Aromatoleum petrolei: one gene and its partners. The protein of the gene in region 1 interacts with the protein of each later gene in a pairwise test. Links are inferred from orthologs where the notes say so. Each region holds a gene or a part of one and is shown on either strand. Other genes may lie near its edges. The genes, in order: glnK, ToN1_RS00635 and glnL.

The links.
Region 2: the proteins of glnK (region 1) and ToN1_RS00635 interact in binary tests that used the Escherichia coli proteins (3 or more experiments, as listed by UniProt). The link is inferred for Aromatoleum petrolei from one-to-one orthologs.
Region 3: the proteins of glnK (region 1) and glnL interact in binary tests that used the Escherichia coli proteins (3 or more experiments, as listed by UniProt). The link is inferred for Aromatoleum petrolei from one-to-one orthologs.

The regions. Positions count from the first base shown.
Region 1 is NZ_CP059560.1:2,486,557-2,491,492, forward strand. The notes cover bases 1,654-4,388. They hold glnK (P-II family nitrogen regulator), read left to right. Parts: upstream 1,654-2,719; coding sequence 2,720-3,058; downstream 3,059-4,388. Other genes in these bases: ToN1_RS11375 (TorF family putative porin), read left to right, coding at 1,929-2,669; ToN1_RS11385 (ammonium transporter), read left to right, coding at 3,070-4,388. Also shown: ToN1_RS11365 (YifB family Mg chelatase-like AAA ATPase), read right to left, coding at 1-1,223; ToN1_RS11370 (accessory factor UbiK family protein), read right to left, coding at 1,336-1,599; more of ToN1_RS11385, read left to right, coding at 4,389-4,524; ToN1_RS11390 (rhodanese-like domain-containing protein), read left to right, coding at 4,728-4,936. UniProt on the Escherichia coli protein: Involved in the regulation of nitrogen metabolism. Regulates the activity of its targets by protein-protein interaction in response to the nitrogen status of the cell.
Region 2 is NZ_CP059560.1:144,021-149,321, forward strand. Bases 685-3,784 are described here. They hold ToN1_RS00635 ([protein-PII] uridylyltransferase), read left to right. Parts: upstream 685-994; coding sequence 995-3,574; downstream 3,575-3,784. Other genes in these bases: map (type I methionyl aminopeptidase), read left to right, coding at 685-972; ToN1_RS00640 (TIGR00645 family protein), read right to left, coding at 3,600-3,784. Also shown: more of map, read left to right, coding at 157-684; more of ToN1_RS00640, read right to left, coding at 3,785-4,106; ToN1_RS00645 (hypothetical protein), read right to left, coding at 4,294-5,301.
Region 3 is NZ_CP059560.1:3,369,856-3,374,974, forward strand. What follows is about bases 2,202-5,119. They hold glnL (nitrogen regulation protein NR(II)), read right to left. Parts: upstream 4,237-5,119; coding sequence 3,166-4,236; downstream 2,202-3,165. Other genes in these bases: ntrC (nitrogen regulation protein NR(I)), read right to left, coding at 2,202-3,120; ToN1_RS15395 (DUF4124 domain-containing protein), read right to left, coding at 4,297-4,758; glnA (type I glutamate--ammonia ligase), read right to left, coding at 4,893-5,119. In the rest of the region: ToN1_RS15375 (type III pantothenate kinase), read right to left, coding at 1-682; ToN1_RS15380 (biotin--[acetyl-CoA-carboxylase] ligase), read right to left, coding at 679-1,488; more of ntrC, read right to left, coding at 1,702-2,201.

The DNA of each region.
Region 1 (4,936 bases):
CGCACGGCCGCACTGGACTCGCCCGTCGGCTGTGCGCTCATCTCCGCATGGTCGAGCAGCGGCACCTCGATGACGAGATCCATGCGATCGAGCAGTGGCCCCGACAGGCGTCCGCGATAGCGCGCGACCTGGTCGGGCGTGCAGCGACAGCGTCCGCCCTTGTCGCCGGCGTGGCCGCAGGGACAGGGGTTCATCGCCGCGACGAGCTGGAAGCGCGCGGGGAATTCGGTGCGCTGGCGCGCGCGCGACACCGTCACGGAGCCCGTTTCCAGCGGTTCGCGCAGCGCCTCGAGCACGCGGCGGTCGAATTCCGGCAGTTCGTCGAGGAACAGCACCCCGCGGTGCGCGAGGCTGATTTCGCCCGGTTTCGGGTTCGCGCCGCCCCCCACCAGCGCCGGCGCGGACGCCGAGTGGTGCGGCGCGCGGTAGGGCCTGCGGCCCCAGCGACGGGCGTCGAAGCCGCCTTCGAGCGACTGGATGGACGCGCTCTCGATCGCCTCGGCCTCGTCGAGCGGCGGCAGCAAGCCCGGCAGGCGGCGCGCCAGCATGGACTTGCCGGTGCCCGGGGGGCCGAACATGAGTAGCGAATGCGCTCCGGCCGCAGCGACCTCGAGCGCGCGGCGGGCTTGCAGCTGCCCCTTCACCTCGGCGAGATCGGGTTCGTCGTCGCGCCCTTCCGCGACGGGTGGCGGCAGGCGACGCGCGAGCGGCGTGTGACCGTTCAGATGGGCACACACGGCCAGCAGGCTCGCCGCCGGCAGCACCTCGGCGCCGCGCGCGAGCGCCGCCTCGTCTGCATTCGCGGCCGGCAGCACCAGCGCGCGACCGCTGCGGCCGCTCTCCAGCGCCATCGCCAGCCCGCCGCGCACCGCGCGCAGGCTGCCGTCGAGCGACAGCTCCCCGACGAATTCATGCTTCGCGAGCCCCGCCGCATTCACCTGGCCCGACGCCACGAGGATGCCCAGCGCGATCGGCAGGTCGAAGCGCCCGCCCTCCTTGGGCAGGTCGGCAGGGGCAAGATTCACCGTGATGCGGCGTTGCGGGAATTCGAATTGCGAAGTCGCGATCGCGGCGCGCACGCGTTCGCGCGCCTCGCGGACTTCGGTGTCGGGCAGACCGACCAGGTTGAATGCGGGCAGGCCGTTGGCGAGATGGACTTCCACCGTCACCTCGGGCGCGCCCATGCCTGCGAGCGCCCTGGTGCGTACGAGAGCCAGCGACATCGGTACCTCCGGAATGGACTGCGCTCAGTCTACCGGAGGCTCCGACAATGACGAAAGATTATCTTCGCGACATTGCAGCGAAAGCGCCCGCTGCACGGACGGGCGCTGCCGTTCACTCGTCGTCGCGGTCGGCGCGGGCGCGCGCCAGTTCGGATTCCAGCGTGGCGACGCGATCTTCCAGTTCGGCGAGCTTCTGACGCGCGTGCGCGAGCACTTCGCGCTGCACGTCGAATTCCTCGCGCGTGACCAGATCGAGCTTGCCGAAGGCGCTGCCGAGCAGGGCCTTGGCGTTCTTTTCGAAATCGCGGGCGGGATTGCTCGCGGCGAGTTCGGACAACTTGGCACCAATCTCGTCGAGGAAGCGGGGGCCTGCCATGTAGATACCTCTGGGGCGTAAGCGAAGGGCAAAAGTCTAGCACGGGCGCGGATGCGAGTACGGACGAGCGCCTGCCGCGCCCCATTCCGGTGAGCGGCCCGGCCACCGGGGGCGTCACGCACCACGAAATCGACTAGAACGCACCATGGAGGTGCATTTCGTGCGCAGGCACTCTGCTGCAAGTGCACAAAACCCCGCACCCGGCGCCTCTTCGAAACGCCATTTCTTTTTATAAACAATATTTTGTGCAGCCTTTTCGGCAACTTGGCACGCCGCGTGCAAAGGAGGACTCACCAGCAATCAAACGCCAACCATCAAGGAGCAGCACCATGCACAAGCGCATCATCGCCCTGGCCGTTGCAGCAGCCCTCCCGCTGATCTCCCCCGTGGCCGCCGCCGGCGACAGCCCGATCGCCGCGAACGTCGCCCTCGTCTCCGACTATGCCTACCGCGGCATCAGCCAGACCGACGAGAAGCCGGCGCTGCAGGGCGGGTTCGATTACGCGCACTCGAGCGGCCTGTACGTCGGCGTGTGGGGCTCGAACGTGTCCTGGCTGAGCGACCTCGAGCGTGGTACCGGCGAGAACTCGGGTAACAGCCTCGAACTGGACGTCTACGGCGGCTACAAGGGCACGATCGGCGACATCGGCTACGACGTCGGCCTGCTGCAGTACGTCTATCCGGGCGAGTTCGACTCGGGCTGGCGCAACACGATCGGCCTGAAGAACCCGAACACGCTGGAAGGCTACCTCGGCCTGTCGTGGCAGTTCCTGTCGTTCAAGTACTCGAACTCCTTCACCAAGCTGTTTGGCGCACCGGACTCCAAGGGCAGCCAGTATTTCGACCTCACGGCCGCCTACGAGGTGATCCCCGGCACGACGCTCAATGCCCACGTCGGCCACCAGATGATCGCCGGCCCGGCCGAGTCCTACTCCGACTGGAAGGTCGGCGTGAGCCAGTCCGTCGCGGGCGTCACGCTGGGCCTGCACTACGTGGATACCAACATGAAGGACAAGCGCGACTTCGACGCCGACGGCCGCTACGTCGTGAGCCTGAGCAAGACCTTCTGAGCCCGCAACGCCGCGGGGCCGCCGCCCCGCAAGACTGAAAGGAAACCATCATGAAATTCGTCACCGCCATCATCAAGCCCTTCAAGCTCGACGAAGTGCGCGAGGCCCTCTCGGCGATCGGCGTGCAGGGCATCACCGTCACCGAGGTCAAGGGCTTCGGCCGCCAGAAGGGTCACACCGAGCTGTACCGCGGCGCCGAGTACGTCGTCGACTTCCTGCCCAAGGTGAAGATCGAGGCCGCGATCGCCACGGAACTGCTCGAACAGGTCATCGAGGCGATCGAGAAGTCCGCCGCGACCGGCAAGATCGGCGACGGCAAGATCTTCGTCTTCGACCTCGAGCAGGCCATCCGCATCCGCACCGGCGAAACGGGCGCCGACGCGCTGTAAGGGAGAACATCATGAAAAAACTGTTTGCTGTCCTGCTTGCGGTGTGCGCACTCGGCTTCGCCGGGCTCGCCGGCGCCGAGGATGCCCCGGCCGCGGCCGAGGCCGTCACCGCGATCGCCGACGCGGCCGCGCCGGAAGCCGCCGCCGCGCCCGCCCCCACGGTCAACAAGGGCGACACCGCCTGGATGCTGACCTCCACCGCGCTCGTCGCCTTCATGGTGATCCCCGGCCTCGCGCTGTTCTATGGCGGCCTGGTGCGCTCGAAGAACATGCTGTCGGTGCTGATGCAGGTCTTCGTGATCTTCTCGCTGATGATCGTGCTGTGGTTCGTCTACGGCTACAGCCTCGCCTTCACCGAGGGCAACGCCTTCATCGGCGGGCTATCGAAGGCCTTCCTCAGCGGCGTGACGGTCGACTCCATGGCCGCGACCTTCAGCAAGGGCGTCGCGATCCCCGAGTTCGCCTACATCATCTTCCAGGCGACCTTCGCGGCGATCACCCCGGCGCTGATCGTCGGCGCCTTCGCCGAGCGCATGAAGTTCTCCGCGGTGCTGCTGTTCATGGTGCTGTGGTTCACCTTCTCCTACCTGCCGATGGCCCACATGGTGTGGTACTGGGCCGGCCCGGACGCCTACACCGACGCCGCCGCCGGTGACGCGGCCGCCGCGACCGCAGGCTTCCTGTTCCAGAAGGGCGCGCTCGACTTCGCCGGCGGTACCGTGGTGCACATCAACGCGGCGATCGCGGGCCTCGTGGGCGCCTTCATGATCGGCAAGCGCATCGGCTACGGCCGCGAATCGATGGCCCCGCACTCGCTGACGCTGACCATGGTCGGTGCCTCGATGCTGTGGATCGGCTGGTTCGGCTTCAACGCCGGCTCCAACCTCGAAGCCAACGGCCTCGCAGCGCTCGCCTTCCTCAATACGATGGTCGCGACCGGCATGGCGGCGATGTCGTGGATGGTTGCGGAATGGCTGATGAAGGGCAAGCCCTCACTGCTGGGTGCGGCCTCGGGCGCGGTGTCGGGCCTCGTGGCGATCACCCCGGCCTGCGGCTGGGTCGGCCCGATGGGCGCGCTGGTGATCGGGCTCCTCGCCGGCGTGATCTGCCTGTGGGGCGTGAATGGCCTCAAGCGCATGCTCGGCGCCGACGACGCGCTCGACGTGTTCGGCGTGCATGGCGTGGGCGGCATCCTCGGTGCGATCCTGACCGGCGTGTTCGCCAACCCGGAGCTCGGCGGTGTCGGCGTGTATGACTACGTCGCCAACGCGGCTGCCCCGTTCTCGACCTCCGCACAGGTCACCAGCCAGGTCTGGGGCGTGGTGGTCGCGATCGTGTGGTCGGGCGTCGTGTCGGTGGTCGCCTACAAGATCGTCGATGTGCTGATCGGCCTGCGCGTGCCAGAGGAAGAGGAGCGCGAAGGCCTCGACATCACGGCCCACGGCGAGACGGCCTACCACCACTGAGGCCCTCCGGACCGCTCCCGCGTCCGGTCCTGCGACGGGCGCCCCTTCGGGGGCGCCCGTTCTCATTCCGGCCATTGTCGTTGTCATGCTCATTGATCCGGGGTGCTGTCTGTAACCAAGGTTCCAAAGCCCCGCCCGCGGCCTCAAATACACTCTATGTCGAAATGGTTATTTACACAGCTCATGACGATGGAGTTATCCCGATGATCCGCCGCATCTCCCGCACGGCCGCCGCCGTGCTCCTCACCCTGTCAGCCGCCACCTCAGGGGCAGTCGACAACCCCGCCAGCCTCGCCGGCGCGACGCTGGTGTCGCCCGAGCAGGCACGCGAACTGCAGGGCAAGGGGGCCATCGTCGTAGACGCGCGTTCGGCCGCCGAATATGCCGAATCGCATATCAAGGGTGCGATCAA
Region 2 (5,301 bases), 2.3 Mb from region 1 along the record:
ACTGGCAGACAAGCCGGTAATGATAGCAGGTTCGCACTACCCCGCTCAAGATCGAGATGCTGCTCACAAGCAGGCGGCGTGCTGAGAGAGCGGCGTGCATTTGCCGCAACTCCCACCATGCGCTAGCCTTTCTCATTTGCGCGCCAACCCCTGAAAATGAGCATCGCCATAAAAACGCCTGACGAAATCGAGAAAATGCGCGTTGCCGGCCGCCTTGCGGCTGACGTGCTCGACTACATCGAACCCTTCGTCAAGCCCGGCATCACCACGGGCGAACTCGACCGGCTCTGCCACGACTACATGGTCAACGTGCAGCAGACCATTCCAGCGCCCTTGCACTACGCTCCCCCTGGATACACGCCCTACCCCAAGTCCATCTGCACCTCGATCAACCACCAGGTGTGTCACGGGGTTCCCGGCGACAAGGCGCTGAAGAAGGGCGACATCGTCAATCTCGACATCACCGTGATCAAGGACGGCTACCACGGCGACACGAGCAGGATGTTCATCGTCGGCGGTGACGCATCCATCCTCGCGAAGCGCCTGTGCCAGGTGACGCTTGAGTGCCTGTGGCTGGGCATCTCGGTCGTGAAGCCCGGAGCGAGGCTCGGCGACATCGGCCAGATCATCCAGAAGCACGCGGAAGGCAGCGGCTTCTCCGTCGTGCGCGAGTTCTGCGGTCACGGCATCGGAGCCAAGTTCCACGAGGAGCCGCAGGTGCTGCATTACGGCAAGGCCGGCACCGGGCCCGAATTGCAGGCCGGCATGACCTTCACCATCGAGCCCATGATCAACGCCGGCAAGGCGGCGATCTCGGAGCTTCCCGACGGCTGGACCATCGTCACGAAGGACCGGAGCCTGTCCGCGCAGTGGGAGCACACCATACTCGTGACCGACACCGGCTTCGAAGTCCTGACCTTGTCGCCCGGCTGCCCGCCCGCCCCTGCGATCACGGCACCATCTCTCCGGTAACGACCGCCAGCCCGAGGAAGCCATGAGCGCCATGTCGATCGATGACTTCCAGGCGGCGCTGGCGCATGCACGCGAGCACCTCGCGACCGGGAATGCCCGCATCCGCGCCGCCTACGAGGCACACCCGGCGACATCGACCGTCCTCAAGGGGCGGGCCCATCTGGTCGACGAGGCGATCGTGCACTTGTGGCGTGCATGCTCCATGCCGCGTGAGGTGGCACTGCTCGGCGTGGGCGGTTATGGACGCGGAGAACTCTTCCCGCACTCGGATGTGGACCTTCTGGTACTCCTGCCGACCCCAGCCGACAGCCCCTTGCAGGCCCGCATCAGCACCCTGATCGGCGCCCTGTGGGACGTCGGCCTCGAGATCGGCCAAAGCGTCCGCACACTCGACGAGTGCCTCGAAGCCGCCGAAGAGGACATCACCATCCAGACCAACCTGCTGGAGGCGAGGCTGCTCGACGGCAACGCACACCTATTCGAGGAGTTTTCCCGACGCTACCGGGAACAGCTCGACGTGCGCATTTTCTACAAGGCGAAGCAGCTCGAACAGGATAACCGCTACGCGCGCTTCAACGACACGCCCTACTCGCTCGAACCGAACTGCAAGGAAAGCCCGGGCGGCCTTCGTGATCTGCAGATGCTGGGTTGGATCGCCCGCGCTGCGGGACTCGGCCGAAACTGGCGTGATCTGGCGCGGCGGCGCCTCATAACCGGCGCCGAGGCGAGCGAACTGCGCAGCATCGAGCGCTTCCTGCAGCACGTGCGCATCCGTCTGCATTACCTGACCGGACGAGCCGAAGATCGCGTGCTGTTCGATCATCAGGAGAAGCTGGCGCGCGCCTTCGGCATCGAGGCGACGGCAGCCAAGCGGGCCTCCGAAGTGTTCATGCAGCGCTACTACGTGAACGCCAAGAAGGTCACGCAGACCAACACCATCCTGCTACAGAACTACGGTGCCGAGATCTTCCCCAATCGGGGCGGCGCCGCTTTCGTGATCAATGAACGCTTCCAGGCAGTGCGCGAACTGCTCGACATCCGCAGCGAAGACACCTTCGAGCGACATCCGCGGGCACTCCTCGAGTGTTTCCTGCTACTGCAGCAGCGGTCGGAACTCAAGGGGATGACGGCGCGGACGCTACGCGCGCTGTGGCTGAACCGTACCCGAATCAATGCGGCCTTCCGCGCCGATCCTGCCAACCGCGCACTATTCCTCGAGCTGCTGAAGCAGAAACGAGGCATCGTGCATGAGTTCCGACGGATGAACCAATACGGCATCCTGAGCCACTACATGCCCGCGTGGCGGCGCATCGTGGGCCAGATGCAACACGACCTGTTCCACGTCTACACGGTCGATCAGCACATCCTCATGGTCTTGCGCAACATGCGGCGGTTCACGATGGGGGAGCATGCCCACGAGTACCCGCTGATGACGCGCCTGATCCTGGGGTTCGAGCGTCACTGGTTACTGTACATCGCCGCCCTCTTCCACGACATCGCCAAGGGACGCGGGGGCGACCACTCCCAGCTGGGAATGGCCGACGCACGCGAATTTTGCGAGCATCATGGCCTGTCGCCGGAGGACGCCGACCTTGTCATATGGCTGGTGGCGTATCACCTCACCATGTCGCAGGTCGCCCAGAAGGAGGACACGTCCGATCCCGACGTCATCCGCCGCTTCGCGGACACGGTGCAGACCGAGCGGCGCCTCACGGCCCTCTACCTCCTGACCCATGCGGATATCCGCGGCACGAGCCCCAAGGTCTGGAACGGATGGAAAGGCAAGCTGCTCGAAGACCTGTTCTTCGCCACGCAACGTCTGCTGCGCGGCGCCACGCCGCAGCAGGCGCTGGGCCTCGACGACCGCCAGGAGGACGCGCGCGGGCTGCTCCGTTATCACGGCCTGCGCCCGGGCGTCGAGGACGCCCTATGGATGCAGCTCGACGCGGTGTACTTCATGCGCCATTCGGCGGAAGAGATCGCGTGGCACACCCGCATCCTGTATTTCCGCCCGGAAAGCGAAGAGCCGGTGGTCAAGGCACGGGTCCTGGACGACGAGGAAGGCGTGCAGGTAATGGTGTTTACCTCGGACCAGAAAGACTTGTTCGTGCGCATGACCGGTTTCTTCGGTCGGCTCGGGTTCTCGATCCTGGACGCCAAGGTGCACACGACGCGTCATGGCTACGCGCTAGACAGCTTCATCCTGCAGGACCCGGGCAATGCCGCACACTATCGCGACGTCATCCAGCTGCTTGAGCATGAACTGACGGAACGACTCAAACACCCCGGACCACCGGACCGTCCGACACAAGGCCGCCTCTCCCGCCAGATGAAGCATTTCCCGATCACCCCGCAGATCAGCATTCACCCGGACGAACCGGGAAAACACTTCATCCTCTCCCTCGTCGCAGCGGATCGCCCCGGCCTCCTGTTCGCCGTCGCTGAGGTGCTTGCACGTCACGAAATCCGTTTGCACACGGCAAAGATCGCAACACTGGGCGAGCGGGCCGAAGACACTTTCCTGATCAGTGGGCAGCGCCTCACTCTCGACGGTCAGATCCTGCAGGTTGAACGCGAGCTGCTTGAACGCCTGCAGGTCTAGGCTCCCTGCAGGCGAACACGTCGCGTCAGTGCCCCTTGCCCTGCAGGCGATCCATCACGGCGTAGAGCACGCCCGATACCAGGAAAGTGACGTGAATCCCGACCATCCACGCGAGATGGCGGTCGCTCACGTTATCAACATTCAGGAAGGCCTTCAGCAACTCGATACCCGAAATTGCCACGATCGAACCGATCAGTTTGATCTTCTGGTCGGAGAAACCGATATGCCCCATCCACTCGGGACGGTCGGTATGGGAGTGCAGGTCCTCCATCTTCGACACGAAGTTCTCGTAGCCGCTGAACATGATGATGATCAACAGGCTCATGATCAGCGCGATATCGACCAGCGACAGCACCCCGATGATCATCTCGGCGCCGCTCGCACTCATGATGTGGCTGAAGAGGAACCAGACCTCCTTTCCAAACTTCACGAGCAGCACCAGCAAGGCCAGAATCAGCCCAAAGAAGACGGGCGCCATCAGCCAACGGCTGGCGAAGAGCATGTGTTCGAAGGCCGACTCGAGTCTTTTCATTTCTCAGGCAAGATCGATGCAGTGAATCAGGAAGGGCGCAATTCTAGCAGCTATCGCATTCGCCCCCGGCCCGCGCCCTCCGCTTCCGATACATTCTGCAACGCACGCTCCATGCGAACGGACGCGACGATCACATCACATTCGCATGTACCAACATGCGGTGTATTGCGACCGAGATCACTACGCACTATCCCCGGCCAGCACCCCTGCCGCGCAGCACGCTACCCACCATTGTCATCACGAAGACGAGGAGCGCGAACGCATTGGCGAGCCCCCCGAGCCGCAGCAAAGGCAATGCATCGCCGCCACCGATGCCCCCTAAAACGCGAATCACGAGCGAGACATGAAGCAGTGCGAGCGGCAGATAGAAGACCGGATGATAAGGAATCTTGACCCGCGCGATAGCTGGAAAGATGATCGGCGCATGCCCGAACACCATTGCGAACACGAAACCGAGCGCGATCGCATGCAGGGCCGCATCGCGTAGCGGATGGCCGGGAGCGAAGCCGCCCACGAGCCCGATCAGCGCCCCTGCGGCCAGCCACACATAGCCGGAGAGGAGGCAGAGCGCGATGTAACGGACGAGCCCGCGCTGTCGTGCGTTATGCCGCGCGATGTCGTAACGCAGCAACCACAGCGATAGCCCAAATAGTCCAGCCGCGAACAACATCAAACCGTACGAGGAAAACCATGCCGCGACGGCGCCGCCGAGCGTTGTCGCGGTGGCAATGCGGAAAAGCGGCGCAGCCTCGCGCCGCGCGGGAAGGAAGCGGGTGAGTTCGAGTCTCTCGCCAGCGATCGTGACCACAAGAAATGCGAGCCACCAAGGAATCGCGGCCTGGACCGAACCGCTTGTTACCCAGGCCATATTTCCCGCCAGCCAGCACCCTGCCCCGACCGCGAGGGTACGCGTGAACATTGCCGACTGCCGGCGCACGACAGCGATCGCCCCACCGAAGAGCACGCACGACGCAAAGACGAACAGCGACTCCACCCAAGGCAAGGGCAAGCCGGCCAGCAACGCCACGCCCCCGATGCCCGAAGCCAGCGGCCCCAGATAGGCGATAGCCCCCCCGAGCGCCACCGCACGTTCGAGACCGATGACGGTCCCGAAGAATGCACAAATCATCAAGGCAGCATGCCATCCGGCCAGCGCCGCAGCGGGCGCAGGCATGTCAGCCCCCAGCCGCGCCAA
Region 3 (5,119 bases), 880 kb from region 1 along the record:
CCAGGTTGTCGACGCGGCGGCAGGGTATGTCGAGCAGTTCGGCAAGCGCGTCGGCGCCCCCGCCGCTCAGCAGGCACAGGGCCTGCGGCTCCCCGGCGATGTGGCGGAACATGCGTTCGATGGCGCCCGCCTGCGCATTCAGGCAGCCGGAGACGATGGCATCGGCGGTGTTGCGCGGTGCGGCGGCGAAGCGTCCTTCGGCGAAGGGGAGCTGGGCGGTGTCGCGGGCGAGCGAGCGGCGCATCAGGTGTTCGCCGGGCAGGATCAATCCGCCGCGGAACAGGCCGTCGGCATCGAGCAGATCGACCGTCGTCGCGGTGCCGGCGTTGATGACCAGGCAGGCGCCGGGATGCAGCGCACGCGCGCCGATCAGCGCGGCCCAGCGGTCGGTGCCGAGTTGGGCGGGATTGTCGTAGGCGTTGCGCACGCCGCAGCAAGCGGCGGACGAGCGCAGCCATTCGGGCGCCGGCGCGCGGCCGTGCAGCGCCCGCGCGATGGCATCGGCGACGCCGCCGCCGGCGACGTTGGAGCCGAAGACGCGCGCAATGTCCGGCCGGGCCGCCGCGACGGAGGCGAGATCGCCGACATGCGCGTGTTCGAGCGCGCCCTCGTCGTGCCATGCCCCGTCACCGAACAGACCCCATTTGACGCGGGTGTTGCCCGCGTCGATGAGCAGGATCACTGCGCGGCCCTCAGCGAGACTTCGCCGGTGAGGATGCGGACCTGGCCCTCGGCGGTGCGCAGCAGCAGCGCGCCGTCGTCGTCGACGCCAACGCAGATGCCGGTGATCTCCTTGCCGTCGCCGGTGACGCGCACGGGCAGGTCGGCGAAGGCGTTGCGCTGCTGCCATGCGCCGCGTAGCGCGGGGAAGCCGGCGGCGCCGTAGGTGTCGAAGAGTGCGTACAGTTCGGCGAGGATGGCCGCGAGCAGCCGGTTGCGCTCCGGCAGCGTCGCGAGGTGTTCGCCCAGGTCAGTGACGGCGGGCTGGTCGGGGATCTGCGCTCCGGCCGGCAGGTGGAGGTTGATGCCGATGCCGACGACCGCCGCCGGGGTGCGTCCGCGGCCGGGCAGCAGTTCGACGAGGATGCCTGCGAGCTTGTGGCCGTTCACGAGCACGTCGTTGGGCCACTTGAGTTGCAGGCCCTGCACGCCGAGCGTCTCGAGGGCGCGGACGACGGCGAGGCCCGCGACGAGCGAGAGTCCGGCCGGCACCGGGGCGCCGGGGGCGAAGCGCCACAGCGTCGAGAAGGTCAGGCTGCCGCCGGGCCACGATTGCCATTGGCGCCCGCGCCGGCCGCGGCCTGCGGTCTGGCGTTCGGCGACGACGACGTGGATGCGTCCATCGTCGGCCGGGGTCGCGTCCATGAGCACGCTGTTGGTCGAGGCGCACTCGTCGAGCACCTGGATGTCGAAGGTGCCGGCGAGCGGGCCGAGTTGCTGGAGGATGGCTGCGGCGTTCAGCCGCGCGTCGGAGGCGGAGGCACTCAAGCGGGTCTTCCCGTGCAATACGTGAAAACCTGCATTATCCGTCATTGCATGCGCATGCACGAGTGCGGTGCGCTGCATTCCGTGGCAATCGCGGCCGAACTCCCGAGGCAGTTCGCCGCAGGCGGACGGATGGTCTGCGGGAGCGGCTTCAGCCGCGAATCAGTGCCCGTTCGTGGTTGAAGCCGCTCCCGCCGCGCGTCCGGTCACGTGGCTCTAGGCGGGCGGCGCCGCCGCCGGGCGTTCGTCGTCCATGCCGAGTTCCTGGATCTTGCGCGTGATGGTGTTGCGGCCGATGCCGAGGAGTTGCGCGGCTTCGATGCGGCGGCCGCCGGTGGCACCGAGTGCGCGGCGGATCAGCGTGCGTTCGAAGTCGCGCGTGAGGCGGTCGAACACTTCGCCCGGCGAGGTCGCGATCAGGCGGTCGGCTTCCAGCGCGAGCCCGTCCGCCCAGCTGATCGGCGCCTCGCGGTCGGGTTGCGCCTTCATGTCGGGCGGCAGGTCGGCAATCTCGACGACCTGGCCGGGCGCCATCACGGTGAGCCAGTGGCACAGGTTCTCCAGCTGTCTCACGTTGCCGGGGAAGGGCAGGGCCTGCAGGTACTTGATGGCCGCGTCGGACACGCGCTTGGGCGCGACGCCGAGATCCTGCGCGCTCTTCTGCAGGAAGTGCCGGACGAGCAGCGGGATGTCCTCGCGGCGCTCGCGCATCGGCGGCAGGCGCAGGCGGATGACGTTGAGGCGGTGGAACAGGTCTTCGCGGAACAGCCCCTGCCGGACGCGGTCTTCGAGGTTCTGGTGGGTCGCGGCGATGACGCGGACGTTGGCGCGGATGGGTTGCTGGCCGCCCACGCGGTAGAAGTGGTTGTCGGAGAGCACGCGCAGCAGGCGCGTCTGCAGCTCGGCGGGCATGTCGCCGATTTCGTCGAGGAAGAGGGTGCCGCCGTCGGCCTGCTCGAAGCGTCCGCGCCGCTGGGCGGCCGCGCCGGTGAAGGCGCCGCGCTCGTGGCCGAAGAGCTCGGATTCCAGCAGGTCGCGCGGAATCGCCGCGGTGTTGATCGCGATGAAGGGGGCGTCCGCGCGCGGGCTGTGGCGGTGCAGCGCGCGCGCCACGAGTTCCTTGCCGGAGCCCGATTCGCCGTTGATCAGCACGGTCGCATGGGATTGGGCGAGGCGACCGATGGCGCGGAACACTTCCTGCATCGCCGGCGCCTGGCCGAGGATCTCGGGGGCGAGCGCAGTGCTCTCCGATGCACCTTTCTGGTGCGCACTTTGCGCGATCGCGCGCTGAACCAGTGCAACGGCCTGATCGACGTCGAAGGGCTTGGGCAGGTATTCGAAGGCGCCCCCCTGGAAGGCCGACACGGCACTCTCCAGGTCCGAGTATGCGGTCATGATGATGACCGGCAACTGCGGGTGCAGCGTCTTCACGCGCTTGAGCAGGCCGAGGCCGGACTCGCCCGGCATGCGGATGTCCGAAATCAGTACCTTGGGCGGGACCGGCGCGATTTCCAGCGCGGACAGCGCCTCGTTTGCAGACGAGAAACTGCGGTGCGGGATGTCCTCGCGGCCGAGTGCCTTTTCCAGCACCCAGCGGATGGAGCGGTCATCATCAACGATCCAGACGGTGTTCATTATTTAATGCACCTTTTTTGTGCGATCGTGCCGCATCCTGGGGCGTCAGGCACGGTCGATGATCGGCAACAGGATGGTGAAGCAGGTGCGGCCCTTGCGGCTTTCGACTTCGATCATGCCCTGATGTTGCTCGACGAAGCTCTGTGCCAGCGACAGACCGAGACCGCTCCCCCCTTCGCGCCCCGAGACCAGCGGATAGAAGATCTTGTCGCGGATCTCCTCCGGGATGCCGGGGCCGTTGTCGATCACTTGCAATTCCAGTGCCAGCTTGTAGCGGCGCTTCGCGAGGGTCACCTGGCGTGCGACGCGCGTGCGCAGGCGGATCTCGCCGCGGCCTTCCATCGCCTGGGCGGCATTGCGGGCGATGTTGAGGATGGCCTGGATGAGCTGTTCGCGGTCCGCGGTGAGTTCGGGCAGGCTGGTGTCGTAGTCGCGGCGGATCGCGATCTCGGGGAATTCGGCGAGGATTAGACGCCGCACGCGCTCGAGCACGTCGTGGATGTTGAGCTGGTCGGGCCGCATCATGCAGTGCGAGGTCAGCAGCCGGCTCATCAGGTCCTGCAGGCGGTCGGCCTCGGCGATGATGACCTCGGTGTATTCGCGCAGCTGCGGGTCGGCAAGCTCGCGCTCCAGCAACTGCGCTGAGCCGCGGATCCCGCCGAGCGGGTTCTTGATTTCGTGCGCGAGGTTGCGGATCAGCTCGCGGTTGGCCTGCTGCTGCTGCAGCAGCTGTTCCTCGCGCGCGACGCGCAGTTGCGCATCGATGGGGCGGAACTCCAGGAGCAGGCGCAGGCCGGCCGCCTCGGCCGGGCTCACTGTGCAGTCGACGTGCAGCGGTTCGGCGTCGGGGCGGGTGATCTTCAGGTCTTGCCCGGTATAGCTCCAGTTCTTGTGCAGCGCGTTGTCTAGCGCGGCGGCCAGGCCGGTGGGTTCGCCGAGGAGCTGCGACAGCGGCGCGCCGATGAGGCGGCGGTGGCTGACGGCGAAGAGGTTTTCCGCGCCGGCGTTGAGGTAGCGGATCAGCAGGTGGTCGTCGACGACGACTACGGCCGACGAGAGCAGGTCGAGTCCGGCGAAGGGGCCTGCGAGACCAGGGGGTTTGGGTGTGTTCGGCATTGATGTGTTCTCGGAATCCCCTCGGGTCTCGCAAAAAACACGCCAGGCAGCCGCTGCCCCTTACTTCAGGTTGCCGAGTTCCTTCCTGAGCGCCTCGATGTTGCGCTGGTGCAGTTCGACCGTGTCGCGCAGCGGTTGCAGGCGGGCCTGGACGACGGGCAACCTGCGCTCGGCGCCCTGGTAACGCCCTTCCTGCTCGGTGACGGCTTTTTGGGCTTCGGCAAGGGCGGCTTCCTCGGTGGCGAGCTCCTTTTCCAGCACCTGGCGCCGGGTGTCGTCGCGGGCACGCTGGGCATCGGGGGCGACGCGGGGGAAGTTCGACGGCGTCGGCTGCGCGGACGAGCGCTTGGGTGGGGCGGGAACCGAAGAGACGGCCTGGTCGTCGCTGAGCTGCTTGCAGCCGCGACCCTGGTTGCGGTCGTTAGTGTAGGTGACGGCGCCGTTGGCGTCGACGCACTTGAAGACCTGAGCCTGGGCCAGGGGTGATGCGAGCAGAAGGAGCAGTACCGGAAGTGTTCGCATGTCCGTCGGTCGGTGAATCGGGGATGCATCCGGTGTGGCGGCGAGGCCTCCCGTGATGCATTCGTGGGGCATTAGACCCCAGAAAAAAGGGACGGGCAATGCCCGTCCCTCTTCGATTCAGCGTAATCCGGGGATTACAGGCTGTAGTACATGTCGAACTCCACCGGGTGGGTGGTGATGCGCATGCGGTCGACCTCTTCCATCTTCAGTGCGATGTAGGCGTCAAGGAAGTCGTTCGAGAACACGCCGCCGCGGGTCAGGAACTCGCGATCCTTGTCGAGGTACTCGAGCGCCTGTTCGAGGCTGGTGCAGACGGTCGGGATCAGTGCGTCCTCTTCCGGCGGCAGGTCGTACAGGTTCT